DNA from 4 places in the Gottfriedia sp. NPDC056225 genome. Region 1 is predicted to be linked to each of the others. Evidence: predicted binding sites of a transcription regulator. Region 1 holds the regulator's gene; each other region holds the start of a gene.
What was found. The regulator Rex, encoded in region 1, represses fermentation and respiration genes when NADH is low (regulators of the CRP and FNR family bind a similar motif). The targets are predictions, from matches to a motif close to TTGTGAAATATTTCACAA.
Positions count from the first base shown of each region.

Region 2: ACFCYN_RS06620 (formate/nitrite transporter family protein) is a predicted target of Rex. The motif match lies at 1,386-1,403, and genes of this name have one in related genera.
Region 3: ACFCYN_RS04960 (cytochrome ubiquinol oxidase subunit I) is a predicted target of Rex. The motif match lies at 4,615-4,632, and genes of this name have one in related genera.
Region 4: ACFCYN_RS15725 (lactate permease LctP family transporter) is a predicted target of Rex. The motif match lies at 5,217-5,234, and genes of this name have one in related genera.

Region 1 covers NZ_JBHJTJ010000066.1:1,751-9,662, reverse strand. Annotated here, with positions in the region: gene groL (chaperonin GroEL) at 811-2,436, opposite strand; gene groES (co-chaperone GroES) at 2,495-2,779, opposite strand; gene ACFCYN_RS23030 (CPBP family intramembrane glutamic endopeptidase) at 3,053-3,724, shown strand; gene ACFCYN_RS23025 (redox-sensing transcriptional repressor Rex) at 3,767-4,393, opposite strand; gene ACFCYN_RS23020 (ABC-F family ATP-binding cassette domain-containing protein) at 4,555-6,480, shown strand; gene tsaD (tRNA (adenosine(37)-N6)-threonylcarbamoyltransferase complex transferase subunit TsaD) at 6,698-7,717, opposite strand; gene rimI (ribosomal protein S18-alanine N-acetyltransferase) at 7,717-7,912, opposite strand, start outside.
Region 2 covers NZ_JBHJTJ010000006.1:65,255-73,166, reverse strand. Annotated here, with positions in the region: gene ACFCYN_RS06625 (GDSL-type esterase/lipase family protein) at 1-401, opposite strand, end outside; gene ACFCYN_RS06620 (formate/nitrite transporter family protein) at 516-1,319, opposite strand; gene ACFCYN_RS06615 (DUF2573 family protein) at 1,642-2,040, shown strand; gene ACFCYN_RS06610 (proline dehydrogenase family protein) at 2,230-3,147, shown strand; gene ACFCYN_RS06605 (YuzL family protein) at 3,327-3,467, opposite strand; gene ACFCYN_RS06600 (3-hydroxyacyl-CoA dehydrogenase/enoyl-CoA hydratase family protein) at 3,746-6,127, shown strand; gene ACFCYN_RS06595 (acetyl-CoA C-acetyltransferase) at 6,148-7,323, shown strand; gene ACFCYN_RS06590 (acyl-CoA dehydrogenase family protein) at 7,394-7,912, shown strand, end outside.
Region 3 covers NZ_JBHJTJ010000004.1:70,788-78,699, forward strand. Annotated here, with positions in the region: gene ACFCYN_RS04940 (amino acid ABC transporter substrate-binding protein) at 1-476, shown strand, start outside; gene ACFCYN_RS04945 (amino acid ABC transporter permease) at 493-1,134, shown strand; gene ACFCYN_RS04950 (amino acid ABC transporter ATP-binding protein) at 1,147-1,800, shown strand; gene ACFCYN_RS04955 (cytochrome d ubiquinol oxidase subunit II) at 2,134-3,150, opposite strand; gene ACFCYN_RS04960 (cytochrome ubiquinol oxidase subunit I) at 3,202-4,533, opposite strand; gene ACFCYN_RS04965 (MATE family efflux transporter) at 4,870-6,198, opposite strand; gene ACFCYN_RS04970 (GIY-YIG nuclease family protein) at 6,258-6,626, opposite strand; gene ACFCYN_RS04975 (DUF2087 domain-containing protein) at 6,649-7,404, opposite strand.
Region 4 covers NZ_JBHJTJ010000024.1:20,586-28,497, reverse strand. Annotated here, with positions in the region: gene ACFCYN_RS15755 (Ig-like domain-containing protein) at 1-333, shown strand, start outside; gene ACFCYN_RS15750 (DUF4430 domain-containing protein) at 442-1,362, shown strand; gene ACFCYN_RS15745 (energy-coupling factor transporter transmembrane component T) at 1,359-2,249, shown strand; gene ACFCYN_RS15740 (ABC transporter ATP-binding protein) at 2,222-3,895, shown strand; gene ACFCYN_RS15735 (ECF transporter S component) at 3,874-4,599, shown strand; gene ACFCYN_RS15730 (hypothetical protein) at 4,872-5,084, shown strand; gene ACFCYN_RS15725 (lactate permease LctP family transporter) at 5,301-6,923, shown strand; gene ACFCYN_RS15720 (hypothetical protein) at 7,413-7,808, shown strand; gene ACFCYN_RS15715 (flavodoxin) at 7,854-7,912, shown strand, end outside.

The DNA.
Region 1 (7,912 bases):
AGACCAAAAAGGCAACCTCTAAATAAACCAATATTCATCTAAATCATCCTTAAAATTATTTAATAGAGTGTACTCTATCAACAATATATTTCTACTTGTATTAAGTTTAAATATACATATTTGTACAATATTTAGTCAATAATACCTTAGTTTTATTTACATTACCTTTTTTTCCTAATTTATTAGGATTATTTCCGCCCATGTACGCCTAAAATTAAGACCATAGCATTATCTAAAAATAAAAAACCTTTTAAGTACCAGGTTTTTTACTTTATTTTAGTATGTCATCTATATAGTTAACCACGAAGTGTAGTCTATTATTAATTACATTTACCAAAGGAGAGAGTATGACGATGTTACTTTAAATATTAAATACCGCCTTTAAGAGTGATTCTGATTACCGCCATAATAATTGCTCCTATTATTAAACGTATAGTCCAACTAGTGTTACTTTCAATTCTCTCAATTTTTTGTTCAACTTTTCTAAATTGTACTTTCTGCAACGGCTAAACGTTCCTTGATATCTGCAATTTTTTCCTGTAATTCCTTAATTTCGTCTATCTTATCCCCTCATTTCTATTAGCTTGTCCTCTACTTAATATATTCTGAATTTACTATATTGGTTAATGGAAAATAGTAGGAAGGTAATATAAATTAAAAGTATTTTTATCATTGAGGTTCAATATGGTATAAAGTAAGCTTTAAACTTTATTATCTTTTTTTTCTTTCAAATTAAAAAACCACTTCCATTTAGGAAGTGGTTATTTTAATTGATATTGTAACAGCATCACAAAAATGTGAGGCGACTTATTACATCATGCCGCCCATGCCGCCCATACCCATGTCAGGCATTGCTGGAGCATTTTTCTCAGGGATGTCAGCTACTACTGCTTCAGTTGTTAAGAACATAGCTGAAACAGATGCTGCGTTTTGAAGTGCAGAACGTGTAACTTTAGTTGGGTCAACGATTCCTTCTTCAATCATGTTTACCCATTGTCCGTTAGCAGCATTGAAACCAACGCCAACTTCCGCACCTTTTAATTTTTCAATGATTACTGATCCTTCTAGACCAGCGTTTGTAGCGATTTGACGAACTGGAGATTCAAGTGCACGTAATACGATGTTGATACCAGTCGCAATGTCACCTTCTGCTTCAATTGCAGCTACTTTATTGTATACGCTCATTAATGCAGTACCACCACCAGCTACAATACCTTCTTCAACTGCAGCACGTGTAGAGTTTAATGCATCTTCAATACGTAATTTGCGTTCTTTTAATTCAGTTTCAGTTGCAGCACCAACTTTGATTACTGCTACACCGCCAGCTAATTTAGCTAAACGCTCTTGTAATTTTTCGCGATCGAATTCAGAAGTAGTTTCTTCTAATTGAGCACGGATTACACCGATACGTTGTTGGATCGATGCTGTTTCACCAGCACCTTCAACGATTGTAGTGTTTTCTTTTGTTACTACAACTTTTGAAGCGCGACCTAATTGAGTGATGTTAGTTGTTTTAAGATCTAATCCTAATTCTTCTGTAATCACTTCACCGCCAGTTAAGATTGCGATGTCTTCTAACATTGCTTTACGACGGTCACCAAAGCCAGGAGCTTTAACAGTAACTGCGTTGAATGTACCACGTAATTTGTTTACGATGATTGTTGCTTGTGCTTCACCTTCAACATCTTCAGCAATGATTAATAGTGGCTTACCTTGTTGAACAACTTGTTCAAGTACCGGTAAGATTTCTTGAATATTTGTTACTTTTTTATCTGTAATTAAGATATATGGGTTTTCTAATTCAGCAACCATTTTCTCTGAATTTGTAACCATGTATGGTGAAGAGTATCCGCGGTCAAATTGCATACCTTCTACTACTTCTAATTCAGTTGTGAAGCCTTTAGATTCTTCAAGTGTAATAACACCGTCGTTACCAACGCGCTCCATTGCTTCAGCGATTAATTGTCCAACTTCTGGATCTGCTGAAGAAATTGCAGCAACTTGAGCGATTGACTCTTTACCTTCAATTGGTTTAGAGATTGTTTTTAATTCTTCAATTGCTACAGCAACTGCTTTTTCGATACCTTTACGGATACCCATTGGGTTTGCACCAGCAGTTACGTTTTTAAGACCTTCACGAATCATAGCTTGCGCTAAAACTGTCGCAGTAGTTGTACCGTCCCCAGCAATCTCGTTCGTTTTGCTAGCAACTTCTGCAACTAATTTTGCACCCATGTTTTCGAATGCATCTTCTAATTCGATTTCTTTTGCGATAGTAACACCATCATTTGTAATTAATGGAGAACCGAATTTTTTCTCAAGAACTACGTTACGTCCTTTTGGTCCTAATGTTACTTTTACAGCATCAGCTAAAGCGTCTACACCACGTAACATTGCGCGACGAGCTTCTTCACCAAATCTAATGTCCTTAGCCATTGAAATGACCTCCTTATAATTTAAAAAATTTATTTTTTAATTTAAGTATTTTATTTTATTAACCTATGATTGCAAGAATATCGTTTTCACGAAGTACTAGGTATTCAGTACCACCGTACTTAACTTCTGTACCTGAGTATTTAGAGAAGATAATGCGGTCACCTACAGATACTTCTAAAGCAATGCGCTCACCATTTTCAAGTACACGTCCAGTACCTACTGCAACAACTTTGCCTTCTTGTGGCTTTTCTTGTGCACTACCTGGTAACACGATACCGCTAGCAGTTTTTTCTTCAGACTCAACAAGCTCAATTACAACACGATCACCTAATGGCTTTAACATGTGTAATACCTCCTCAATAATCAAATCATTATTTTTTAGCACTCATTAATATTGAGTGCTAACACAATTAATAGTTTAAATAATATTAAAAAATTTTGCAAGTCTGAAGCAGGCACTTTTCTTGTCGAAATATATTAAGTTTTATCTTTACAATTAAATGTAAAATAAAAAACGAAAATTTCTTTTAAGAAACTAAAGAAACGAGTAAAATAATGTACATGTTGTTATCAACCTTTGGGTTATGAAAAATATCAACACAAAGGAGCTATCTTATTGAAAACTAGAGATTTATTGATTATCTTAACTTATGCTGTTATTCAATATTCGGCGGCATTTGGGGTTCCCTATTTATTAAATAGTAATTTATACGCTGGAGTGGAAAAGAAAACGGCTTCTCTTGAAGCGGTGGCCTTATGGAGTTGTATTAGCTTCATAACTGGTTTAATTATTATACTGATTTTATTACATAAGCCCATTTTTGAAGGAATGAAGAATTTTAAGCATAACTATCGTACAATATTAAATTGGGTAATTTTAGGTTACTTCATTACGATGGCAACTCAAATTGTGTGTAATATCATTTTAATTTATGTATTCAATTTACATACAGGCTCCGAAAATACTCAAAATATCTTAAATATCGCTAAACTGAATCCTGCATTTATTATTATACCAAGTCTAGTAGCACCGATATTAGAAGAGATAATTTTCCGCCGAATCATTTTCAAAAGACTTTATAATCGCTTACCATTTATTATTTCTGCTGGGATTAGTTCAGCAATATTTTCGTTTATGCATGGCGACTTACCATTCTTTTTATCTTACTTCCTAATTGGTTTCGTATTTTGTTATTTATACAAACGTACAAATTCAATTATCGTTCCAATTTTAACACACATGTTAATGAACACATTTGTAGTTTTTCAGCAGTTAAATTTACATTAAAGAAACCCCCAATAATTTGGGGGTTTTTAAATTAATCTAAATTTATTGTTGTAAAAAATATGCCAATGTTTGTAGTTCAACCGCTAGGTCTATATGATGAATACGAATATGTTCTGGTACACTAATTCGAGCAGGAGTAAAATTTAAGATTCCTCTTATATTTTTTCCATTTAATCGATCTGCAATTGATTGAGCTACAGGTGCAGGTACAGTTAAAATAACGATTTGAATATCATCATTCATTACGTCTTCTAAATTATCTAAATTATAAACAGGTACTCCACCAATTTCAGTTCCAATCTTATTTGGATCAATATCAAATGCCATTTCAATTTTAGTATTATTATTTTTTATAAAATTATAGTGTAAGAATGCAGTTCCTAAATTACCTACACCAATTAATGCAACTTTCATCACTTCATGTTGGTTAAGCGCTTTCGAGAAAAAAGTTAATAAGTAATTTACGTTATATCCATATCCTTTTTTTCCAAGTGCTCCAAAATAAGAAAAATCTCTTCTAATCGTAGCGGAATCTACCTTTACTGCTTCACTTAACTCTGCTGAAGAAACTCTTTGTTTACCTGATAAAGACAAATTCTTTATAAAACGGTAATATAAAGGTAGACGTTTAGCAGTAGCTTGTGGAATTTTAATTTGTTCCGAGTCCATTTTTTAATCCCCCACTTACTGTAATTCTTTTTACTATGGTGTGTAATTTAGCTTTACTTTAGTTATAAAGTACTTGTTCTAATGTAAAATATACACTATATTTAAGAATTTTGACAGTCTACAGTTACTCAGATAAAAAATTTTGCAATGAGGTGTTATCCATGATTCTTTTACAAGTAAATAATGTCTCAAAGTATTTTGGTAGTGACATTATTCTTTCAAATATAAAATTAGAAGTTCAAACGAATGATCGAGTTGCGATTGTTGGTCGTAATGGTGCTGGAAAATCTACATTACTCAAAATAATTGCTGGTGAATTGTCTTACGACGGAGGCGAGATAAATAAGCCTAAGGACGTTACTGTAGGCTACCTAGCCCAAAATACTGGATTACAAAGTGATCAAACGATATGGGAAGAATATTATTCTGTTTTTAATCATTTAGTTGAGATGCAGGAAAATATGAGAAAATTAGAAGTAAAAATGACTCAAGAAGAAGTCTATTCTAATCAGTCTGTTTATGACAAGATTATGAATGAATATGATCATCTTCAATATACATTCAAAGAAAACGGCGGTTATCAGTTTGAAGCAGATATTCGTTCAATTATTAGTGGCTTAGGTTTCAGTAATGAAGATTACGAAACAAAAATTTCTTCGTTAAGCGGTGGGCAAAAGACAAGACTTGCTTTAGGTAAATTATTATTAACAAAGCCTGATTTATTAATACTGGATGAGCCTACAAATCACTTGGATATTGATACACTTAGTTGGTTAGAGCGTTATTTACAATCTTATCCTGGTGCGGTATTAATTGTATCACACGATCGATATTTCCTTGATCAAGTTGTAAATATTGTTTATGAAATATCTAATCGTAGGCATCAACGTTTTGTTGGTAACTATAGTAAATATCTTGATTTAAAAGCTGCTCAATATGAACAAGAGCTTAAGCAGTTCGAAAAACAACAAGAAGAAATCTCTAAGCTTGAAGATTTTGTACAACGTAATATTGCACGTGCCTCAACTACAAAAAGAGCACAAAGTCGTAGAAAACAACTTGACAGAATGGTTCGATTAGACAAGCCACTTGGAGAAGATTCTTCAGCTAATTTTTCATTTGCAATTGAAAAACAAAGTGGAAATGACGTCCTTTCTGTACAAGATTTATTTATTGGATATAACCGCATCCCTACAATTGATCACACAATGAAGTTTGTATTGAACCGAGGAGATAGTGTTGCATTAGTCGGGCCAAATGGTGTTGGAAAGTCGACATTACTTAAGACGATTATTGGTGATTTAAATAAATTACAAGGAACAATTGATTTTGGTGCAAATGTTTCGGTCGGTTACTATGACCAGGAGCAAGCTAAGCTTACATCTAATAAAAGAGTATTAGATGAACTTTGGGATGATTATCCATTAAAGCCTGAACAAGAAATTCGAACAATATTAGGGAATTTTTTATTTTCTGGCGATGATGTGACTAAAATCGTTACCTCTTTAAGCGGTGGAGAAAAAGCAAGATTAGCATTAGCAAAACTTATGATGAAAAAAGCTAATTTTCTAATTCTTGATGAGCCTACCAACCATTTGGATTTAGATAGTAAAGAAGTTTTAGAAAATGCTTTATTAGATTATCCTGGGACTATTTTGTTTGTATCACATGATCGTTATTTTATGAACAGATTATCCACAAAAACTTTCGAACTAGCAAAAGAAGGATTATCAATTTATCTAGGTGATTATGACTATTACCAATTTAAGAAAAACGAAGCATATGAGAAAGAACAAGCTGAAAAAGAAGTTATGTTAACACAAGTTAAACAATCATCTCAACCAGTTTCCGATTATCAACAAGACAAAGAATTAAAGAAAAAACTTCGTCAAACTCAGCGTCGTATTGAGGAGATTGAAAGCAATATCTCGCAATTTGAGCTTGATATAGAAACAATCGAACTAGAACTATGCAAACCAGAAGTTTACGGTGACTTTCAATTAGTACAGGAATTAACAAGTAAGAAAAATGATTTAGAAGCTAAGTTAATAGACCTAATGGAAGAATGGGAAAACTTACAAGAGTAATGATTAAACGGATATGCTGATCGCTATCCGTTTTTTCTTATCTACATTTTTATCCACATATCATTTGCTACAATTTAGCTTTTACACAGGTTTATACACATTATCCACAGAAAACCAGCAATGTTATACACATTTTTGTGCACATAGTTTAATAAGTTTTTAACAAAGAAAAAGTACTTATCCACATTTTATTAAAAAAATTGTGAATAAGTACTTTTTACATATTCTCTAAATCTAAGCCAGGGTTCCCGTTTAGTGCCAAATTACCTAGTTTCCCTTGCTTTAATCTGATAAAAGCAGCTGCGCCGATCATCGCTGCATTATCCGTACAAAGTGATAATGGTGGTATAATTAATTCTATATCATTTAAGTCATTCATCTCATTTTGTAATGAAGCTCTTAATCCTTTATTAGCTGCTACTCCACCTGCTAATAAAACTTGTTTTACATCATATTCTTTTGCAGCTTTAATCGTTTTTGAAACAATTACTTCAATTACACTTGCTTGGAAGCTGGCCGCTACATCAGCTGGCGATACTTCCTCACCTCTTTGTTCAGCATTGTGCATATAATTAATAACTGCTGACTTTAAACCACTAAAGCTAAAATCATAACTACCTTCTTCTAACCAAGCTCTAGGAAATGGAATATTTGCAGTTCCTTCTTGTGCTAGACGGTCGATATGTGGACCACCTGGATAAGGCAATTTAAGCGTTCTAGCAACCTTATCATAGGCCTCTCCTGCCGCATCGTCTCGTGTTTCTCCTATTACTTCAAAAACGCCATCTTCCTTCATATAAACAAGCTCTGTATGCCCACCAGAAACTACTAAAGCTAATAGTGGATATAGTAAAGGCTGTACTAATTGATTGGCATATATATGACCTGCAATGTGGTGAACACCTATTAGAGGTAATCCATGAGCAAAGGCAATTGCTTTTGCAGCATTTACTCCAATTAGTAATGCACCTACTAGTCCTGGACCTTCTGTAACTGCAATGGCAGCTAAATCCTCATAGTTAATCTGTGCTTGCTCCATTGCTTCTTCAATTACCACAGTTATTTGCTCAACATGTAAACGTGAAGCAACTTCAGGTACTACTCCACCAAAACGTTTGTGTATATCGATCTGTGTTGCTACTACATTACTTAGAATTTCATTTCCATTTTTAATAATAGCTGCTGAGGTTTCATCACAACTTGTCTCTATAGCCAGTATTAAACAATTTTCATTCATCATTTCAAATTCACCCACATCACTAATGCATCCTCAAAATTATCTGTATAATAGCTTTTTCGAATCCCACCGTCTTGGAATCCTAGCTTACGATACAGTCCCATTGCTACATGATTCGATACCCTTACTTCTAATGTTAATGTTTCTGCTCCAAGGTTTTTAGCAGTTTCCATTACTGCTCGAAGTAACTTTTCA
Region 2 (7,912 bases), on a different contig from region 1:
AGAACGACAATATTTGCAGTGCTTAGTGTTTCTTGAATATTTTTTTTCTTTAAATCATGAAGTAAATCTGATGTTTTTGCACCACTAACAGCTAAATTCGATATAGACGTGGACTGTTTGTACTCTTTTTGAAGATTGTTTTTTAATCTCCCTACATAGCCTGTCCCTTCATCGTCACCAACTCCTCGAGTAAGTGAGTCACCTAATGCAACGATTTTTAGTTGATCGCTTTTATGTACGTTATCATCATCTTTCTTTTTTTGTGTATTATTGCTTGCAATTAGTTTGCCTTTTTGCGGATTTAGAACAGTATAAGCACCTTTTGCAAAGCCGTAAGCTAATAAAAAGAAACATAGTAATGAAATGAACATAATGAATCGAACAAATTTATTGTATTTCAATTTTAACACCACCAGAAAAGGAAATATTTTCATTTATTAATCATTATTACCATATTAAATTTAGAATTGCACGAAAAAACCTGCCTTCAAAAAATGAAGACAGGTAGACCTGCTTTATGAAGCACGTTTTAATTCTTTTACTTCTGATTTTTTTTCATTGTTTAAGAAGTAATAAGCCATTCCTACACCTACAGAACCACCTATTATATTACCGAATGTAACTGGGATTAAATTATGCAAAACATCACCAAAAGTAAACGTCACTTCATGTGGTAAAATATATGATAATACAAAGACAGCAATATTTGCGATACTATGTTCATAACCAGAGAAGAAGAAAGCAAATACTAATAAGAAGATCAGTAACATTTTAGCAAGATCATCTTTAAATCTAGTTGGTAAGAAACAAGCAAGACAAACAAGCCAGTTACATAAAACACCTTTAAAAAATAAGTGGAAAAATGATGCATGAATTTTATGGTCGACTACACCATTTAAAAAATGATCAGCAGGAAAATCTTTGGCTAAACCAGTTAAATAATAAATAAATGCAAAAATAAGCGCACCAATAATATTGCCTGAATAACATGCAATCCAGTTTTTTACTAAATCAAGTTTAGTCGTTTTTTTAGCTAATGTTGAGAAAGTAAAATACATTGTATTACTAGTAAATAATTCCCCACCACCGTAAATAATCATAATTAATGCTGTAGCGAAAACGAATGGATAAGCTATAGATGAAAATGGCGAATCCTGTAATCTAAATAATTCAGCTAATTTTAAACAGACAATCAAAATAAAGCTTATATAAATTGAGGCTAATGCAGCACGAGTTAAATATTTAATTAAGCTTTGATCTAATATTTTCTTTTTTTTAAGAGCTAAATCGATACAATATTGGATACTATCTCGTTCCAATTGGTTTCACTCCCTATGGGTTCTTTAAACACATTCATAGTATACAAATAAATAATGATTAAAAGTTTGTGAAACTGTGAACAAATTATGAAAAGTGGAATTGAAGACATTAATGCAATATTATCTATGAAAATAACCATTCTTTATTATTTTTACTTTACAATTGTAAATAATCGTCTTAGTACTGGTCGAAGATATAATATAATTTTAAGGAAAACAAGTTTGAGGTAAAAAAAGGAAAATATAAGAGGTAGTAAAGAGTAAAAATTACTATTCAAATTTAAGTTGCATGTAAAGTCTATATTATGGGAAGGTGATATCGATGGAAAATGAGTTTGAAGAAAAATTTGATGCATTACTAAGAGATTTTACGCAATTAAGATTAGGGGACTGGTCAGAGGAAGAGCAAGAAAAAATGGAAAAAATGATGATGTACGAGTATATCTCAAAATCAATGCCCAATTTAGCCAGCCAATGGAATGGTGAGTATTCCCAAGCATTACTAAAAAGGTATACCGAATTATTATTAGGGGACTGGTCAGAGGAAATGCAAGCAAAAGTGGCAAAATGGATTAAGTACACATATATCTCAAAATTAAAGCCCAATTTATTAAGACACTGGAATGCTAAGTATCCTCAAGCGAAACAAGAAGTTGTTAATTTAATTAGAGAAATTAAAGCATTAAATGATCAAGTAGTGGCTAATAGAAATAAATCTTAAAATTCTATCCATAATTTTCAAAGATGACGCCATCAATAAATTATGATAATATAATTTTAAGTAAGGGCATACAATTTTCAATAAACAAAATTCGACAAATTATTAAATAATTGTTTTAACAAATTTCATAAGATGATACATTAATATTATATAGAGAGAAAAGTTAAGATTAATTCTGGGGGTAGAGTAATGGAACAAGTTATGAAGAATGCTTTTTTATTTATGTCTAAAAATAAGTTTTTAACTAAAATGGCTAAAAAATATGGCCTAAGATTTGGTGCAGGGCGTTTTGTTGCAGGCGAAACAATCGATTTAGCTACAAAAGTTATTAAGGACTTAAATAAAAAGAATTTAAAAGTAACAATTGATTATCTTGGAGAATTCGTAGACACTGTTGAGGAAGCAAATGAAATGGCTACTCATTGTATTGAAGCAATTGAAGCGATTGGTAAGGAGAAATTAAATTCTCAATGCTCGTTAAAAATGACTTCGATGGGTCTTGATATTTCGGACGAGCTAGTATTAGCGAATATGCGTCGTATTTTAGAGGCAGCTAAAAAGAATGGCGTATTTGTTACAATCGATATGGAAGATTTCTCTCGTTGTGAAAAAACGATTCGTATCTTTAAACAATTAAAATCTGAGTACGATAATATCGGAACAGTTATTCAAGCTTATTTATACAGAACTGAAAGCGACATTACAGATCTAAACAGTTTAAACCCAAATTTACGTTTAGTAAAAGGGGCTTATAAAGAGCCTGCTGAAGTAGCATTCCCAGAGAAAAAAGATGTGGATGAAAACTTCAAAAAAATCATTAAAATGCACTTATTAAACGGTAACTTTACTGCAATCGCTTCTCATGATGAAGCAATGATTGAGTACACAAAACAATTAGTAAAAGAGCATAATATTCCAAATGATCAATTTGAGTTCCAAATGTTATACGGAATTCGTACAGAGCGTCAATTAGAGCTTGTTAAAGAAGGATATAACATGCGAGTTTATGTTCCTTATGGTACTGACTGGTATGGATACTTCATGCGTCGCTTAGCAGAACGTCCTGCAAACGTAGCATTCGTATTAAAAGGTATGTTCAGTAAATAATTTTAAAATTAAAGGCTAACTAAAAAGGATTGAGTGAGGATCCTTTTTAGTCAGCCTTTTTCTCTTTATTTACAGGATTTTTTTGTGATAAGTAAGTTATTAGTAAAACAACATTATTCATATAATTGCTAAAATCATAATTGTCCTAGTTTTGCTATTAAGTTTTTTATTGAAAAAGTTTACTGCCCCATGTTTTTTTTACCGTACTGTTGGTTGTTACTTTGTCTTCCTTTTTCTTGTCCTTGATCTCCATGACTCGCATTACCTTGAACACTTGCTGCACTAACTCCACCCTTTGATGGGTTTCTTTCACGTTTCATTTCTTATCACCTCCATTTCTTAGACTAACCTAATTAAATAAACTTATTAGTAAAAAATGGTTTTAGATGAAAAAAATAAAGGAAAAGGAAAATGGTTTAAGGTCGAGAAAAAGACTTTAAACTAAATTGTAAAATTTTATTAATTTGAACTTTTTGTTTATTGCGAAAAATGAGAATTTATCATATAGTGAAAGAAGAGGTGCTCATTTGCTACGGATTGTTCTATCTTGAAAGTGAATGAGTATTCATTCAAGAAACGAGGAGGAGAAATGCATATGATCCAAAGAATTAAAAAAGCCGCTGTACTCGGCTCTGGTGTGATGGGATCTGGTATCGCTGCACACTTGGCAAATATAGGAATTCCAACATTACTACTTGATATTGTACCAAGAGAATTATCTGAGGAAGACGTTGCAAAAGGTCTTACTACAGATTCCATAGAATTCCGTAATCGATTTAGTCAAACGGCTATTCAGAAATTATTGAAACAAAAGCCAGCTCCTCTTGCATCAAAGAAAAACTTATCATTAATTCAAGCGGGTAACTTTGAAGACGATATGAGTCATTTAAATGAAGTTGACTGGATTATTGAAGTAGTTGTTGAAAATTTAGCAATTAAAAAACAAGTATTGGCTAAGGTAGATGCATTTCGCAAACCTGGTTCAATCGTAAGTTCAAACACATCTGGTATTTCCATTGAAGCAATGTCTGAAGACTGTTCAGATGACTTCAAAAAACATTTCTTAGGCACTCACTTTTTTAACCCACCACGTTATTTAAAATTATTAGAAGTTATTCCTACTAAACATACATCTGAAGAAGTACTTACATTTATGAAAGCTTTTGGAGAAGACGTCTTAGGGAAAGGCGTTGTATTAGCAAAAGATACTCCTAACTTTATTGGAAACCGAATCGGAACATATGGATTACTTGTAACTGTACAAGAAATGCTAAAAGGCGGATACAGTGTTGGAGAAGTTGACTCTATTACTGGTCCAATGATTGGGCGTCCTTCTAGTGCAACATTCCGTACATTGGATGTAGTTGGATTAGATACATTCATCCACGTTGCAAATAATGTATATGACCTTGTAGAAGGCGAAGAGAAGGAAGTATTTAAAGTTCCAGAATTTATGAAAGAAATGGCTAATCGTAAATGGCTTGGAAGCAAGTCTGGGCAAGGGTTTTTCTTAAAGCAAGGTAAAGAGATTTTAGAATTAGATCCAAGCACATTTGAATATGGGGAAAGAAAAAACTTGCGTACGGCATCAACTGAAAGTATTAAACAAGTTAAGGGATTAGCCAATAAATTGAAAGCGCTTGTATATGCTGATGATCGTGCAGGTAATTTCTTATGGAGCATCATTAGCCCGGTGTTAGTATACTCTGCTGAATTGTCTGGTGAAATTTCTGATAACATCGTCGGAATTGACCAAGCAATGAAATGGGGATTTGGTTGGGACTTAGGACCGTTTGAAATTTGGGATGCAATTGGTGTATCTAAATCAGTTGTTCGAATGGAGAGCGAAGGTTTAACTGTCCCAAATTGGGTTAAGAGTATGATCGATAATGGCAACGAAACTTTCTACAAGCAAGACAACGGAGTTACTAGCTTCTATCACAATGAAAAGTATGAAGAACTAGTAAGAAATGATAAAGAAGTTAAGTTAAGCGTCTTAAAGGAGCAAGGTCGAATTATTAAACAAAATTCTGGAGCAAGTTTAATTGACCTTGGAGATGGAGTTGCTTGTTTAGAATTCCATACGAAGAGCAATGCAATTGGTATGGATATTACGCAAATGGTTAACTTCGCAGTTGATGAGGTTTCCAAAAATTATAAAGGCCTAGTGATTGGTAACCAATCTAAGAATTTCTGCGTTGGTGCTAATTTAGCTATGATCTTAATGGAAGCACAAGATGACAACTACTTTGAAATTGAAATGGTTGTGAAAGCATTCCAACAGGCAATGATGAAAATTAAATACTCTGATAAGCCTGTAGTAGTTGCTCCTTATGGAATGTCATTAGGCGGCGGTGCTGAAATTTGTTTACCAGCTGCTAGTGTAGTAGCATCAGCTGAAACTTATATGGGGTTAGTAGAAGTTGGAGTAGGCTTAATCCCAGGCGGTGGAGGTAGTAAAGAGCTTTATATTAAACAATTAAAAGAGTTCCCAGAAGGAGTTCAATTTGACTTACAAGGCATTGCTAATCGAGTATTTGAGACGGTTGCAATGGCAAAAGTTTCTACTTCTGCTCAAGAAGCATTTGAAAATGGTTTCTTAAACCATAATGACCGTAAAGTATTTAATGCGGATCATTTAATATATGAAGCAAAGCAACGTGTACTTGATTTATATGAAGGTGGATATAGTGCACCAATTCGCGAAAAAGTACCTGTAGTTGGTGAATCTGGTTATGCTACTTTATTAGCTGGTGCAAATTCTATGTATTACTCTGGCTATATAAGTGAGCATGATTTAACAATTGCTAAAAAACTAGCGTACGTAATTGCAGGTGGTAAAGTACCATTTGGAACGCTTGTAGATGAAGAGTATTTATTAAATATAGAGCGCGAAGCATTTATAAGTTTAATTTCTGAAATGAAATCTCAAGCACGTATGCAACATATGCTTGTTAAAGGAAAACCGTTACGTAATTAATGGGAGATGGAGGGAAGAACATGAGAGAAGCTGTTATTGTTGCGGGTGCAAGAACACCTGTAGGTAAATCGAAAAAAGGATCACTAGCAACGGTTCGTCCAGATGATCTAGGGGCATTAGTTGTAAAGGAAACATTAAAACGTGCAGGAAATTATGATGGTCCAATCGACGATATTATTTTTGGTTGCTCTTCACCAGAGGCTGAGCAAGGATTTAATATGGCACGAAACATTGGTGCATTAGCGGGATTATCACATTCAGTGCCTGGAATTACAGTTAACCGTTATTGTTCTTCAGGCCTACAAAGTATTGCTTTTGCTAGTGAACGTATTATGTTAGGTCACTCTGAGGCTATTATTGCAGGCGGAGCAGAATCAATGAGTTTACTTCCAATGGGAGGGCATGTTGCTCGTTTAAATAGTAGATTAGTAGAAAATGCACCTGAATATTATATGGGAATGGGCCATACTGCAGAGCAAGTTGCAAATCGATATGGTATTTCGAGAGAAGATCAAGATGCTTTTGCAGTACGCAGTCATCAGCGTGCGGCAGCTGCTATTAAAGAAGGCCGTTTTGTTGACGAAATTGTTCCAGTTGATGTAACTCTTCGTTCAGTAAACTCGAATCATAAATTAGAAGAAAAGCATTTCACTTTCTCTCAAGACGAAGGTGTTCGAGAAGGGACTTCTTCTGAAGTATTAGCTAAATTAAGACCGGCATTTAATGTGAGAGGTTCTGTGACAGCAGGAAATTCTTCACAAACAAGTGATGGTGCAGCAGCAGTATTAGTAATGGACCGTGAAAAAGCGGAGGCTGAAGGGTTAAGCCCACTATTAAAATTCCGATCTTTTGCAGTAGCTGGAGTAGCTCCTGAAGTTATGGGAATTGGGCCAGTTGAAGCAATTCCAAAAGCGTTAAAATTAGCAGGATTAAGCATAGCTGATATCGGCTTATTTGAACTTAACGAAGCATTTGCTTCTCAATCAATTCAAATTATACGTCATTTAGGACTTGATGAGAACCGAGTAAACGTAAATGGAGGAGCTATTGCTTTAGGTCATCCACTTGGCTGTACGGGTACTAAATTAACTTTATCATTATTACATGAGATGAAGCGTCGTGGTGAGCAGTTCGGTATTGTTACGATGTGTGTAGGTGGCGGAATGGGTGCTGCTGGAGTATTTGAATTAATTTAATCGATCGGTGTTAATAGATTGCTAAAATAGGTTTTCAAATAATTACTTAATTAAATAGGAGGAGTTATTGATGGAAAAAACAATTGGTGATTTACTTAAAGGCGGAAGCTTCTTAACGAATGAAGTGACATTTGATAAAGTATTTACTCCAGAGGATTTTTCAGATGAGCATAAATTAATTGCGAAAACAACTGAAGAGTTTGTCATTAATGAAGTATTACCTGAGTTAGAGTATTTAGAGCAACATGAATTTGACCGAACAGTAAGATTGTTAAAACAAGCAGGTGAGCTTGGACTATTAGCTGCGGATGTACCTGAAGAGTATGGTGGAATTGCATTAGACAAAATTAGCTCTGCATTAATAACTGAAAAAATTTCCCGCGCTGGCGGCTTCTCACTTTCTCAAGGAGCTCACGTTGGAATTGGAACACTTCCTATCGTATTATTTGGAAATCATGATCAAAAGCAAAAATATTTACCTGGATTAGCATCAGGCGAAAAATTTGCAGCTTACGCATTAACTGAACCAGGTTCAGGGTCAGACGCATTAGGAGCTAAGACTGTTGCTAAATTAAATGCTGAAGGAACT
Region 3 (7,912 bases), on a different contig from region 1:
CGGAGCGTGAGAAAAAAGTTGATTTCTCAAGTCCTTATTTAAAAAATAGACAAGTTATTATCACACTTGCAAATTCAAAAATAAAAACAAAAGCAGATTTAAAAGGTAAAAATGTTGGTATTCAAGAAGGATCAAGTTCTTTAGATGCAGTTAATAAAGATGAAAAATTAGTAAAATCTTTCAATGGTAGCAAACCAGTATTATACGAAAATAACAACCAGGCTTTAATGGACTTAGAATCTAAACGTGTTGATGTAGTTGTCGCAGATGAAACATTAGCTCGTTACTATATGAATAAAAGAGGCCAAGACAAATACAAAATTTTAAACGATAACTTTGGTGAAGAAGAATATGGAATAGGCGTTAGAAAAGACGATGATGCTTTACTTAAAAAAATTAACAAAGAAATTGATGCTATGAAAAAAGATGGCACTTACGACAAAATTTATAAAAAATGGTTCGGTACATTGAAATAAAAAGGAGATTATAATCATGGAACAAATTACATCTTTATTACCTTCCATGCTTGATGGATTAACAGTAACGCTAGAGGTTTTCTTAATTACTCTGGCGTTATCAATCCCACTTGGAATCGTTATAGCACTTGGAAGACTTTCTAATATAACAGCAATTAAATCAATAGTAAGTTCTTATATACTTTTAATGCGTGGCACACCTCTACTTTTACAAATAATCTTTATTTTTTTTGGTTTACCATTAATAGGAATTGTATTTGACCGCTTTACAACAGTTATTATCGCATTTACATTAAATTACGCCGCATATTTTGGTGAAATTTTCAGAGCCGGCATTCAATCGGTTGATAAAGGGCAATATGAAGCAGCTGAGGTTCTAGGCTTAAGTCGCAGTCAAACATTTAAACGAATTATTCTACCTCAAATGACAAAAAAAGTACTACCTCCTGTTTCGAACGAGGTAATTACGCTAATTAAAGATTCGGCTCTTGTATATGTAGTTGGACTTGACGATATGCTTCGAGTAGCAAAAATCGCTTCTAATACTAGTGCGTCGCTACTCCCTCTTGTTTTCGTTGGTATCATCTATCTACTATTAACAGCAGTATTAACTACATTATTTAAAAGTTTAGAAAATCGATATTCATATTATAAATAAGGAGAGACTTATATGTTAAAAGTAAATAACTTAACAAAACAGTTTAATAAACAAACAGTATTAAATGAAGTCTCTTTTGTAGTCAATAAAGGAGAAATTGTTACCCTTTTAGGACAATCTGGAGCCGGAAAAACAACTATTCTACGTTGCATTAATGGCTTGGAAAGTTTCGATGGTGGATCAATTGAAATAGATGGTCAGATCATTAAATCTAAAAAGGATCTTTTAAAAGTACGAAAAAACATCGGTCTCGTTTTTCAAAACTATAATTTATTCCCTCACAAAACAGTAATTGAAAACATTATTGAAGCGCCAATGCTTGCATTAGGATTGAATAAAGAAGAAGCTTCAAAAAGTGCTATGAATTTATTAGAACAAGTTGGTTTAAGCGAAAAAGCAAATTCGTACCCTAACGAGCTATCAGGTGGTCAACAACAACGTGTAGCCATTGCTAGAGCATGTGCACTGCAACCAAAAATTCTTTGCTTCGATGAACCTACTTCAGCTTTAGATCCTGAACTAACGAACGGCATTGCTGAAATTATGAAAAATTTAGCAAAAAACGGAATGAGTATACTAGTCATTACTCATGATATGGAATTTGCAAAGAATGTCTCGACTCGCACTCTTCTTGTAAAGGAAGGTAAGGTTTTAGAAAGTGCCTAATTAAGGTGGCTACTAGATGATACTTTGAATGTTTTTACTTAGATTTACACTATTTTCTTATATTCAATGTACTAAAATTGTAAATCTAGGTAAAATCGACTTCATTTTAGGTGAATTTAGCTTCTTATTTGCGGATTCACCTTTTTTATTTGCAGTTCTACTTCTTTATTTGCGCCACCATAAAAAAAGAGGCCACAATATTGCTAGCCTCCCCACAAATCAATGAAAAAACTTACTAATAAAGGATAACCCCATTATTAAAGCGACGATAAAGCATAAAATAACTAAACGTTTTTCATGTTTATTTGAAGAGTGCATGTCATCTCCTCCGCTCTATTTTTTACCTTGAATATATTCGGCATCAAATAAAAATAATTTAAATAAGAATAGCAATGATGGTACTAGTAGGAGTAAGCCTAATAAAAATACGGTTACTAGCATTGTTCCGGACGTTTGATTTGTGTAGCCATTATAGATTGTTATATATGGGTCTAAAATATATGGCAAGTGAGCTGCTCCATAACCGAAAAATGCGAAGAAGAATTGGAGCATAACAAAGATAAAAGCTGTTCCGTAGTTTCGTTTTATTAAAATTAAAGTTGATGCAATCAGAAAGCAAATTAGTGATAGTAAAAACATCCACCAATAATGGTTAATGATATTTTGATAAAATCTAGGATTGTTATCTCGTAATCCTACAAATACAAGGAAGCTTGATAGGATTGTTGGAACGGTCCAAAATAGGGCGTATTGTCGTAAAATTGCTAGGGCACTGTCATCCTTTGCTTTACTAGCGTAATATGTCAAAAATGTTGCGCTAATATATAAAACTGAAATGATTGCAATGATTACAACACTCCATGAATAGATACTTGTTAATAAATTTTTAGCTAAAAATTGAACGACCCCGTTTTTTTCAAAAATATATCCTCCACCAGAGATTGTTAGAACTGTACAAAGTGATGCAGGTATTAACAAGCCAGTCGCTCCGTATAGGAATAAATATACTTTATTTTGCTTTGAACCGTAGTTTGAAAATGCGTAGAATGATCCTCTAATTGCTAACAGTACTAGTGATATACTACCTGGGATTAATAAAGCTGTACCATAGTAGAATGCAACACTTGGAAAGAATCCAATAATCCCTACAAAGAAAAATACAAAAAATACGTTGGTAATTTCCCATACTGGTGATAAATATCTACTAATTAAATTATTTATTAAATGATCCTTCTTCGTAACCTTTCCGTAATAAGCAAAGAATCCCGCACCGAAGTCAATTGATGCAATGATGATATATCCATATAGGAATGTCCATAAAACGATTATTCCTAATAACTCAATATTCAAAGAAGCTCACCCTCCTATTCATCAGCTCTGTTCACTCTTAATAAACAAAGCCTATTTTTTTAAACGATATTGAAGTTCATCTTCGGGTGGATTATGAATGAACATTTTTCGAATTACGATTGTACAAAACACTCCTAAAAATACATACAATACAAAAAATAACCAAAACATTCCGCCTAGTCCTTTGGCTGTTGTGGCCCCTTCTGAAACCTTCATATATCCTCTTAATATCCATGGCTGACGGCCAACTTCAGCAATCATCCATCCTAGTTCGATATTAATCATCGCTACTGGTCCGGTCATTGCTAGTCCACGTAATAGCCATTTATTGTGCATCCAATTTTTCTTTTTAATTGAAAATACAACAAAAATAAAGGTCATCGATATAATTAAGCCAACAAAGGTCATCTTAATATCAAATAAATAATGTATGTATAAAGGTGGGGTCTCATCTTTTGGAAATTCATTTAAACCGATTACTGGCGCATTGAAATCTGAAAAAGATAAAAAGCTTAATAATTTAGGAATGCGAATTTCATATTTTACTTCATGGGTCTGATCGTCTAGTGTTCCGAATAAGACAAAGTCAGCCCCTTTCTGTGTTTCAAAGTGCCATTCGATTGCGGCTAACTTTTCCGGTTGGTATTTAGCAAGAAATTTTGCTGAGACATCCCCTGTTATTCCAGTTAAAATGGCGAATATTAATCCTAATGTAGCCGCTAATCGTAGACCTTTTCGTGTATATTCTGTATTCATTCCTCTTAATAATTGAATTGCAGCAATCGAAGTCAATATGAGAGCAGATGCAACATATGCAGTAACGATTACATGCAATGTTTTTGATGGTGCCGCTGGATTAAACATCGCGGCAATTGGATCGACCGTTTTAATGGCTCCATTTTCCAAGGTAAAACCTTGTGGCGTATTCATAAATGCATTTACGGTAGTGATAAAAAATGCTGACAAGGTCGATCCTAATATTACTGGTAAAATAATTAACCAATGATAAATAGGCTTTTTAAAACGATCCCATGTATATAAATATATTCCAAGAAAGATTGCTTCAAAAAAGAAAGCAAATGTTTCCATAAATAACGGAAAACTAATAGCCTGACCTGCAATTCTCATAAAGCTCGGCCATAATAAAGATAGTTGTAGACCGATACACGTTCCGGTAACTACTCCAACTGCAACAGTAATGGTGTAGCCTCTAGCCCATCTCCTTGCCATCAACGAATAATGTGGGTCTTTTTTTACTATCCCTAAACCCTCAGCAATCGCAATCATTAATGGGATCCCAACACCAATCGTTGCAAAAATAATGTGAAATACTAGTGTCATACTTGTTAGTAATCTACTGAGTGTGACATTATCCAACTCCATCTGCTATCCCCCCTACACTGTAATATCTTATTGTCCATTGGAATTAATTATTCTAAACAAATTTTTACTAATGTTACTATTTTGTGAAATTTATCACTCTATATACTTTTCACGTTCGCATCTATAAAAGTATGTTCCTCTAGCAATAAAGGTATACGTTAAGTTACGGATTAAGAAAGGTGGAAATAAAGAAAGAAAAATTGGCGAAGATAGGGCATAGTTTCACTTATGCCTGAATTAGAAACTACGTCGATTTCTCTTTCTAAACGGGAAAAAAACCACAAGAAAATATCTCGTGGTTTACTCCTTAATAGTGCTTACAGTTAGCCCTTTATATTAATTTATTAATCGGACAATGCGTTTCTTTTTCCAAGAAAATTTGTAGTAAAAATAGTTTAGACAAAGGCCAACTATAAAGGCTGCCGGATATCCTACCCAAATTCCTTTCATTCCGAGATATGTGTAATGAGACAATAGATAAGCTACTGGTACTTCAATGCACCATATTACGAAAATACTAATGAGAGTTGGCCAGAGAACTGCGCCGCTTGCTCGCATTGTTGACGTCAAAATAAATGAATGGCCAAGGATTAAATATCCCCATAATGTGATCATTAATAAACTATTCGCAATTTGAACTGTACTTGCATTTGTTAAGAATAAATTTAAAATCGGTTCCGAGAAAAGATAGGTTAATAAAATGACTATGCCCCCTAGCACATAGTTAAGTAGTAATCCAATTTTAATAACTTGGTTTAATCGTTCAAACTGATTCGAACCAATTGACTGGGCAGCAAAAATTGATACTGCAATACCAATACAGATTGACGGCATCTGAACATAGCTTAATAATTGATTTACTACCCCATATGAAGCTGTAGCATTTGATCCATAATGATTAACAAACGTAATAACGGCGATTTCTGAAATAGAAAGAAAAACCATATTTATACTAGTCGGTATACCAATTTTTAAAATTAATTTTAATAGTTCCAAATCCATTCGTAAATATTTTCTAATTGATGAATCAATCCTAAGAGGATGCTTCGTTTTATATAAGTAAATAATTAGAATGATACATGTTAAAATCGTTGAAACAACTGATGCATACGCCGCTCCGTAAATTCCTAACCTCGGAATACCAATCCATCCAAATACTAAAGGCGGTAAAAGGGCAACATTTAAAACCGTACTCAATACCAGAAAGTAAAATGGAGTTTTCGAATCTCCTATACCTCTCATGAGAGTCGTATAAACCATATAGATAAATAAAACTGGTATTGACCAAAATAAAATCGACGCATAATGACTACTTACATTAAGAATATTTTCAGGTGTCCCTATTAATTTAAGTAAATCTTTAATAAAAAGATTACCAATAATAGCTAAAGCGACAGCAAGAATTAAAGTAAAAGTAAGAGTTGTTCCAACAATGGCTTTTAACCTCTCATCAAACTTTGCTCCATATGCCTGACCGATTAAAATTGAACTACCAGATCCAATTCCAATAATAAAAGAAACCAAAAAGAAAAATATTGGAAAGAACGCAGAAATTGCAGCTAGAGCATTTTCTCCTAGCCAATTCCCCACTATAATCATGCTAAAAACTTGGCCAATTGACTGCAGAATATTACTTAAAAGCAATGGAATTAAAAACAGAATCATAGGACGTAATAAAGTAAATTTTGTTACCTTTTGCCTATCGGGATTTATCTCTGATGTAATCAAGCTTGATCACCCTTGCCATTAAATGAGTTATAACCTCGTTCACCGAACGGTTGCAGTTTTTCCAGCCATTTTTCCTCAAGCTTCTTTAAATCGCCCTTTATACCTAATGGACTAATATCTTCTTCTTTCAAAACTTCTAATTCCTCAAAAACAAATGATTCTTTACCATATTCATTCCATTCTTGTTGAAGAGCTTGATTTGTACAAGACCCTGCCTCTAATTCAAATTTCTTTCCATTTATTGTTTTTAAATTTTTAGTACTTACAATAAATATTTTTTCATTTTTAACATTCCTAATTTGGTATATTCCTGCTTGCACTTTCGTTTCTTTATACTGCATTTTTAATTCTTTTTTCCTACTCATTTCATAACAATCCTTTCTTTTACTAAACTTTTAGCCAATAACTACTTCCATCTGCCTTACGATCAATAAATCCATACTCAATTAAATATCTTCTTAAAATGACATAGTCATGGTAAATAGCTGTTAGTACTGCATTTATCTCTTTTTCTGTATATGACTGATTTGGTGAAAATCTTTTAGCGATTTCTCTCAAAACTACGAGTTTTTGTTTTTCCTTTAATGGAAATTTTGTTAATGGGCCATCCACGCCTTCAGGAAAATATTTCTTTAAACTTTTTTCCTTCTCGTCTTCTGTAATGTTATAACGATCATCAACCATTTTCGCCGTTTTATGAAGTGGCAAAAAGTTTGGAGCATGCTGATCCTTTTCCTTTAAAAGCTCCATCAATACGAGGAATAATTTCGCTTGTCGCTCTTTTTCTTTTAAAACAAAGCGATGATTCCTAATTGTTGAAGCACTGCCAATTCCGGTTTCTTTTTGAATATCTGCATCACTCTTACCTTGGTAAAAAAGACTTAGAAGATGGTTTTGATGTTCAGTTAATCCTGTCAACTTTTTATCAAGTTTAATTAAATAGTCGAAAACAGAATTATGATTACGTTCTATATGAATTTTCATAAACTTTTCAGCTTCATATAAAACACCAGAATCTTGGTAAACAATTCCTTTCTCAATTTTTTCACTACAAAGGAGGCATGAATAATGATCCTTCTCTTCGCTATACCCTTGTTTTAATTCTTTATTTCCAGCATTCCAAAAAGCATCTAAATTTTCCATTTGGCAAACACAACCTTTTATCGTCTATTAATATACAAACAAATAATAAAAATGTTTATTAATTAGTAAACATAATATGTCATTGTTTATAAATTGTCAATTTCATTAAAATTTAATTCCAAAATTCATATATTGATCAAAAAATCTTTGTAATATTCACTGCAAATGAAATTCATTCAATTATTTTCAAAAATAATAATTAAATGGCATTTATTTTTAACATTTCCAGTTATTACCTGAAAAAACTTACAAAATAGTACTTTGTTCCCTTTACAAACATATTCACTTAAGACACCAGAACCAATTTAAAATCAACAATTGACAATTCTTTACAGTACTTTACAATTAAATTGTAAAGATAATTTAATATTTGTCATATTTCAGCATGTTAAAAAGAACTATTTTACTTATTATTTTCTTAATAGACTAATATTTTTTAAGAAAAAACAGTAAAATTAAATATATAAACAAATCAGGCTTTGACTATATATCGTTCACGTGTAATCGG
Region 4 (7,912 bases), on a different contig from region 1:
AAAGTTTACTCAGCGTCTGCTAAATATACTGTCACTGTAACTGATTTGAAAGGAAATAAAAGAACAGTTGTATTTTACATCGATAAAAAAGCTCCAACTAAACCGTCAGTAAAGAGTATTTCAAGCTCTACTACGAAAGTTACTGGAAAAGCAGAAGGGTATAGTACGATTTATATACTTCAAGGCTCTAAAAAGATTGGAACTTCAAAAGTATCATCCTCTGGAGCGTACTCTGTAAAAATAGCAAAACTAAAGAAGAAAACGAAACTAACAATTTATGTAGTAGATCGAGCAGGAAATAAAAGTGCAAATACGATTGTAACAGTTAAATAGTAATCTATAACATTAAAAAAATATGCTCGAAATGGATGTTTTTTTAGTTGAAACGACCTATAGCTAAATTAGCGGTCGTTTCAATACTTTAATAAGGAGGGGAATGCGATGAAAAAGTGGTTAGTTTCCATACTTCTAATACTTATACCGACATTGCTAATTGGCTGTGGAAAAAATGATTCCGCCGAAGGAAAAAAGCAAATTCCGAACGACGGAATATCTCAATCAGTAGTTAACACAATTAAAGAGAATAACGCAAAAGAAAGCGCCGAAAAAAAGCAAACTACTGAAAAAAAACAGAGTGATGAAAAAAAGCAAACCTCTGATAAAAAGCAAAGTAACGAAGTCAAACAAGAGCAAACGGAAAGCCCCAAAAAAGAGGAAATAAAAAAGGAAGTAAATAAAGCACCAACTCAAGAAAAAAAATCAAGTAGCACAGATAAAACAGAAAAGAAGTCGAATGCTCCTCCGAAAGATACAAAGAAGAATGACGTTGCAACGACGAAAAAACCAGCAAGTGGCAAAAAGGATAAATATCAAACAGATCCAGTACCAAAGGATAAACCAAAACCAGTAGAACCTGGTGATCCTGCAGTTGTTCCTACTAAAAAATTAACTGTTACCATTTCAATTGTTTGTGACACGATTTTAAATAATATGGACAAGTTTAACCAAGATAAATTATCTGTTTTGCCAAAAGATGGAGTAATCATGGCAAAAAGGACAGTTGAGTTTTCAGAAGGAGAAAGCGTCCTAGATGTATTGAAACGCGAAACGAGAGCATCCAAAATTCAAATGGAAATGGAATTTTACCCGGCATATAATAGCGCTTATATTGAAGGAATCAATAATATTTATGAATTTGATTGTGGTGAGCTTTCTGGTTGGATGTACAAAGTAAATGGATGGTTTCCAAATTACGGAGCAAGTCGCTATGAACTAAAAGATGGAGATGTCATTGAATGGGTTTATACATGCGATTTAGGACGTGATGTCGGAGGGTATGTAGAAGGAGTAGAGAATCAATGAGGGATGCTTTCTCATCATGCCATCCTTTCATAAATATGTTTTATTTTACAGCAGTCATTATTTTTTCAATGTTTTTTCTTCATCCTGCCCTATTAATCATTTCACTTTTAGTGGCAGTCAGCTATTCAATTTATTTAAACGGAGTCAAATCGGTCAAATTTAATTTCTTTATGATGCTTCCAACAATGATTATTGCAGCAATTATAAATCCAACCTTTAGTCACGCAGGTGTGACGATTCTTTATTATATTGACGATGGGAATCCAATAACACTTGAATCAATTTTATATGGTATTGCAGTTGCTTGTATGCTTGTTACTGTCATTAATTGGTTTGCTTGCTATAATGCCGTAATGACTTCGGATAAATTTATCTATCTATTTGGAAGAATCCTGCCAAGTTTATCTTTAATATTCTCGATGGTGTTACGATTTGTTCCTAGATTTAAAATGAGAATAAAAGAGATTGCTGAAGCACAAAGATGTATTGGTAAATCTACGTCAAATGGCAATGTTTTTCATCGTGTAAAAAATGGTCTTAACATTATTTCCATATTAGTTACTTGGGCATTAGAAAATGGAATAGAAACAGCCGACTCAATGAAATCTCGCGGTTATGGACTTAAAGGTCGTACTGCATTCTCAATTTTTAAATTCGAAAAAAGAGATCGAATAATATTAGTGATCTTTATTGTATGTACTACCATTATTTTAATTGGCACGTATCAAGGAATTACATCTATTAAATACTATCCAGCGATTTTAATAAAGCCTTTAACGATATGGAATCTTTTTGTTTATTTTACTTACTTGTTATTTTTATTTACCCCTATGATTCTGAATATAATGGAGGATTTGAAATGGAAATCTATCAAATCAAACAGCTAACCTTTTCTTATCCAGAAAGAGAATATAAAGCGATTGATGATGTTTCAGTTAATATAAATCGAGGTGATTTTACAGTCATAATCGGAAAATCGGGTTGTGGTAAAACAACATTATTACGACATTTAAAAACAATTATTACACCTCATGGAAATCGAAGTGGCGAAATAAACTTTATGAATGAACCAATTGAATCACTAGATTTACGAACAGTAGCGAGTAAAATAGGTTTTGTGTCGCAAAACCCGGATAATCAAATCGTAACTGATAAAGTGTGGCATGAGCTTGCATTTGGATTAGAAAGTCTTGGAATTGATAATCAAACAATACGACTAAGAGTAGCAGAAATGGCTAGTTTTTTTGGTATTCAAAATTGGTTTATGAAAAATGTGAGTGAGCTATCTGGTGGTCAAAAGCAGCTGTTAAATTTAGCATCAGTTATGGCAATGCAACCAGAAGTATTAATACTAGACGAGCCAACCTCACAATTAGATCCAATTGCAGCGGCCGAGTTTTTGGAAGCAATTAAAAAGATAAATAATGAATTAGGCGTTACGATCATCTTAACAGAACATCGATTAGAAGAAGTTTTTCCGATGGCTGATAAAGTAATCGCAATGGAAAACGGTAAGATAATTGTTCACGATACACCTGTACGTGTTTGTGAATGTTTAATGAATGAAAAAATTGATTTAATAAGTGCGTTGCCAAGTGCCATGCAAATCTATTCGAGCTTGCCTAGTAATGAGGAATGCCCCGTTACGGTTCGAGACGGAAGAAATTTTTTAGATAATTTTCTTAATGGCAAATCCATAAAAGAGCAGAATTCTCAAGTGAAAAATGATATGAATAACAACGAAAACGCCATTGAATTGAAAGATGTATGGTTTAAGTATGAAAAAAATGGGACGGATATTTTAAAAAGTTTGTCTCTTAAAATACAAAAAGGTAAATTTTATGCCATTATGGGTGGAAATGGAACAGGAAAATCAACAACTCTATCAGTAATAGCAGGAAATAATAAACCTTATCGTGGAAAAGTTTTACTAAATGGAAAACCAGTTGCGAAATACAATAATAAAGAGCTATTTCATAAAAATTTAGGCGTATTACCTCAAAATCCTCAGAGCTTATTTGTGAAAAAGACTGTAGAGCTTGATTTATATTCGATTGTAAAGGATCGAACATTTAGTAAAGAGGAGATGAACAAGAAAATTTCTGATGTTTCTATCTTAGTTGAAATAGAGCATTTGCTAAAGGAACACCCTTATGATTTAAGTGGCGGAGAGCAGCAACGAGTAGCGCTAGCGAAAATATTACTTTTAGAACCTAAGATTCTATTACTAGATGAGCCTACTAAAGGTTTAGATAACTGTTTTAAAGAAAAGTTTGCCAAAATTTTAAAAGAACTTACTCAAACTGGTGTAACGATTTTGATGGTATCACATGATCTGGAATTTTGTGCAAAACATACAGACAATTGTGGACTATTTTTCGATGGTAATTTAATTTCGGAAAGTACTGCTACAGAGTTCTTTGGTGGTAATAGTTTTTATACAACTGCAGCAAATCGCATATCTCGCAACTACTTTAAAGATGCCATAACAAATGAGGATGTGATTGCATTATGCAAAATGGCAATGCAATAAAATCAAGAAAAAGAAGTATGCTAGCGACCTTTCTAATCTTAATAGTAATTCCACTTACAATTGCATGTGGAATCTTACTATTAAATGATAGAAAATATTATTTGATTAGTCTTCTAATTATTTTCTATTCTATGCTTCCATTTGGAATGGTTTTTGAAAGGCGCCGTCCTCAAGCAAGGGAGTTAATTGTGATCGCAGTACTATGTGCGATTGCCGTAGCTGGAAGAGCAGCATTTTTTTGGATCCCCCAGTTTAAGCCGGTTGTTGCAATCGTCATTATTGCCGGGGTAACCTTTGGAGCTGAAAGTGGATTTTTAGTTGGAGCAATGTCAGGCTTTGTATCAAATTTCTTCTTTGGTCAAGGTCCATGGACACCATGGCAAATGTTTTGTTTTGGAATCATTGGATTTATTGCTGGACTAATATTTCATAAAAATAGACTCCCCAAAAAAAGGCTTATCCTTTGTCTTTTCGGTGGACTATCAACATTTTTTATCTATGGCGGAATCATAAACTTTGGGGCACTATTAATGTGGTCTTCACACCCAACTTGGGAAGCTCTCATAGCAACATATTTATCCGGTGTACCATTTGATCTAGGCCACGCAGCAGCAACGGTCATCTTTTTAGCGATCCTTGCTAATCCAATGATCGAAAAATTAGAACGAATAAAGAAGAAATATGGTTTAGTAGAAAGTCGATAAGAAAAAGTATATATCGATAGCTTCTGTCATTCACTGAAAACATAACATTTGGTTATGTTTTTTTGTACATTAAGAAAGTATAAATTGGCAGAAGAACAAACGACGTAGTTTTCAATTTTAGGAATTAAGTATAAGTGCAAATACCCCACTGTCTTCGCCAATCAGCGAGTTTTCTTTATTGTAAAGTAATAAATGTGAACTTTTTATGAAAATATTACCGGGGGTCTACGAAATAAAATTATGATAGTATTTTTATAAGGAGGGGACGAGAAATGGAATTTAAAAAGGCAAATTACATGTTAATTGGGGTACTTATTTTATTAAGTGCACTAAAATATATCGATGTTGTACGCAATTTAATAAATAAATCAAATGAAACTTATTACGTATTTTTAGGAGTTGTAATTGTAATAACAGGTATAATTTTTATAGTAAGTCCTTATTTTATGAAGGATAAACAAAGTGATTTTTCTATTGAAAGTTAAACTAATGTGATCCTAAATTAAGAAAATGTCTATCTTAATTTAGGATACGATCTAAATAAAAATTATAAACTTCTATCTAACATCTTCTAAAACACTCCAGTTCCAAGAAAATCTATTCATAAAAAAAATGATATGTAGAATATTTAACAAATGATTGGTGAATCTATCCGTATAAATGAAGAATTGGTATTTTACGGAAAGGAAGTCTAACGAAATATGTCAACATGGTCCCAAATATATAATCCATTACATAATATTTGGCTTTCTGCTTTAATGGCAGCTATTCCAATTGTATTTTTTATTATCGCATTAACAGTTTTAAAACTAAGAGGTTATATAGCAGGGGCATTAAGTATTATTGTTGCAGGTATTGTGGCAGTATTAGTTTATGGAATGCCAATTAAAATGATCGTGTCATCTGCTGTATATGGAATATTGGCAGGGATTTGGCCAGTTGCATCAATCGTACTAGCAGCAATATTTCTATATAAACTAACTACTAAAACTGGTCAGTTTAGTATTATTCGAAAAAGTATTGCATCCATAACGGAAGATCAACGAATTCAAGTTCTATTGGTGGCCTATTCATTCGGCGCATTTTTAGAAGGGGCTGCAGGATTTGGTGCGCCAGTTGCCATTACTGCTGCGATTCTAGTTGGGCTAGGGTTTAATGCATTAAATGCAGCGGCGATCTGCTTAATCGCAAACATTGCTGGTGGAGCATTTGGAGCAATGGGAATACCTGTTAATGTCCCAGCACAATTGACTGGTCTAGATGGACTTACAGTTGGTAGATATACAGCACTCGTTCTTCCACTAGTAAGCATTTTAGTACCATTTCTACTTGTATTTATCATCGATGGTTTTAAAGGAATTAGACAAACACTCCCAGCCATTTTAGTGAATGGAATTTCATTCGCCATTACACAATTTGCAGTATTGTATTTTTTAGGCGCAGAACTTGCAGATATATTTGCAGCAATTGTAAGTTTAGTTGCAGTATCATTATTTTTACGCTTATGGAGTCCAAAAGAAATTTATAAAATTCAACAAACAGAAAGTAAAGCTTCAAACGCAGAAGAAAGGTATTCGTTTAATCAAATCATCTATGCATGGTTACCATTTATTCTACTAACTGTTTTTGTGACAATATTTAACTTAAACTTTATTAAAGCTCTATTTGTACCCGGAGGAGCACTAGCAAGCCTTGTATTTTTAATACCTGTACCATTTTTGAATAATTTAATTATTCGAAAACCACCAATTGTCCCAACTGATACACCTTATGCAGCCGTTTATAAATTAGATTTATTTTCGTCAACTGTAACGGCCATTGTATTAGCAGCTATTTTAACAATTATTATTTTTAAATGTAATTGGAATTTAGTTAAAGAGACCGCCAGTGAAACTTTTACAGAATTAATATCACCAATACTAACCATTTGTAGCGTTTTAGCTTTTGCCTACATTTGTACTTATTCAGGAATGTCATCAACGCTTGGACTAGCGTTCGCTTCTACTGGCGACAAGTTCCCACTATTCTCACCAATACTTGGATGGATCGGTGTATTCCTAACAGGTTCCGTTGTAAATAGTGGATCATTATTTGCACCATTACAAGCCGTAACAGCAGCACAAATCGGAATCCTCCCAGAAACAATGGTTGCCGTAAATGTAATGGGAGGAACAATGGCAAAAATGATTTCCCCACAATCAGTAGCAGTTGCAACAGCAGCAGTTGGACTTGTTGGACAAGAATCAAAGCTTTTTAAAATGACAATAAAGTACAGCCTGTCACTATTAGTTTTAATAGGCATTGTTAGCTGGACTATATTTTAAGGATAGGAATTTGAACCATAAGATATTATTTCTTATGGTTTTTTGCATTTTTAATCGTGTTCACATTGAAAGATAAGGTCATATGCTCAAGCTAACAGAGGGGCAGATTATGTTATGAAGGAAAACAAATGTCTTATGCACAAAAACAATTATCTTATGGATGAAGAACTAGAGCTTATGGACGAAAACCTGGGGCTTATGCACTGAAATCAGTGGCTTATGCACAAAAACAACTACTTTATGAGCAAAATACATATTTTGTTCGCCTTGCCTTCAAATCGACACACTAAAAAATGGGCTAATCCCTAGGAGATAAAAAATTTAAAGTGACATGAAGAAAAAAATTTTTAATTTTATAATTGATACTGATAATCATTATCATATAAAATTACAATTGAAAATGATTATCAATATCATAAAAAAGATTGATTCCCTTATTTAAAATAAAAAGCTCGAATGAGAATAGAAGAGCCATTAAGGAGGCCGATGATGGATAAACATTTTATTATATTAGAGCCGTTTCACCAGCAAGTAACATGCTGTTGTCCAGGTCAAAAGCATCAACACATGATTGAGTTCAATGAAGGTGATTTATGGACTATGACAAGTGAGAGAAAGTATGTGGATTGTTTAGGTTGGCATTATTTAATTGATAATAACAGTGATTTTGAGTTTTATTTACATGTTGAAGATATAGAAGGTTTATATGAAAGTGGAGTACTTTGTTCATTGTTGGATATTGACCTTAAAATAAATCATTTGAATTTTAAAATAAACGAAGCACTTGATGTGAATGATCGAGAGGCATTTCTAACAATGGCAAATGATTTACGTAGTTTAAAAGAATTAAAGAATAGATTTTTTTCAAATAAAGATGCTGTTTAAATAATTTTCATAAATAAAAAAAGTAAGATTTGAGGAGAGAGAAAAATGGCTAAAATTTTAATCGCTTTTGCAAGTATGTCAGGTAACACAGAGGAAATAGCTGA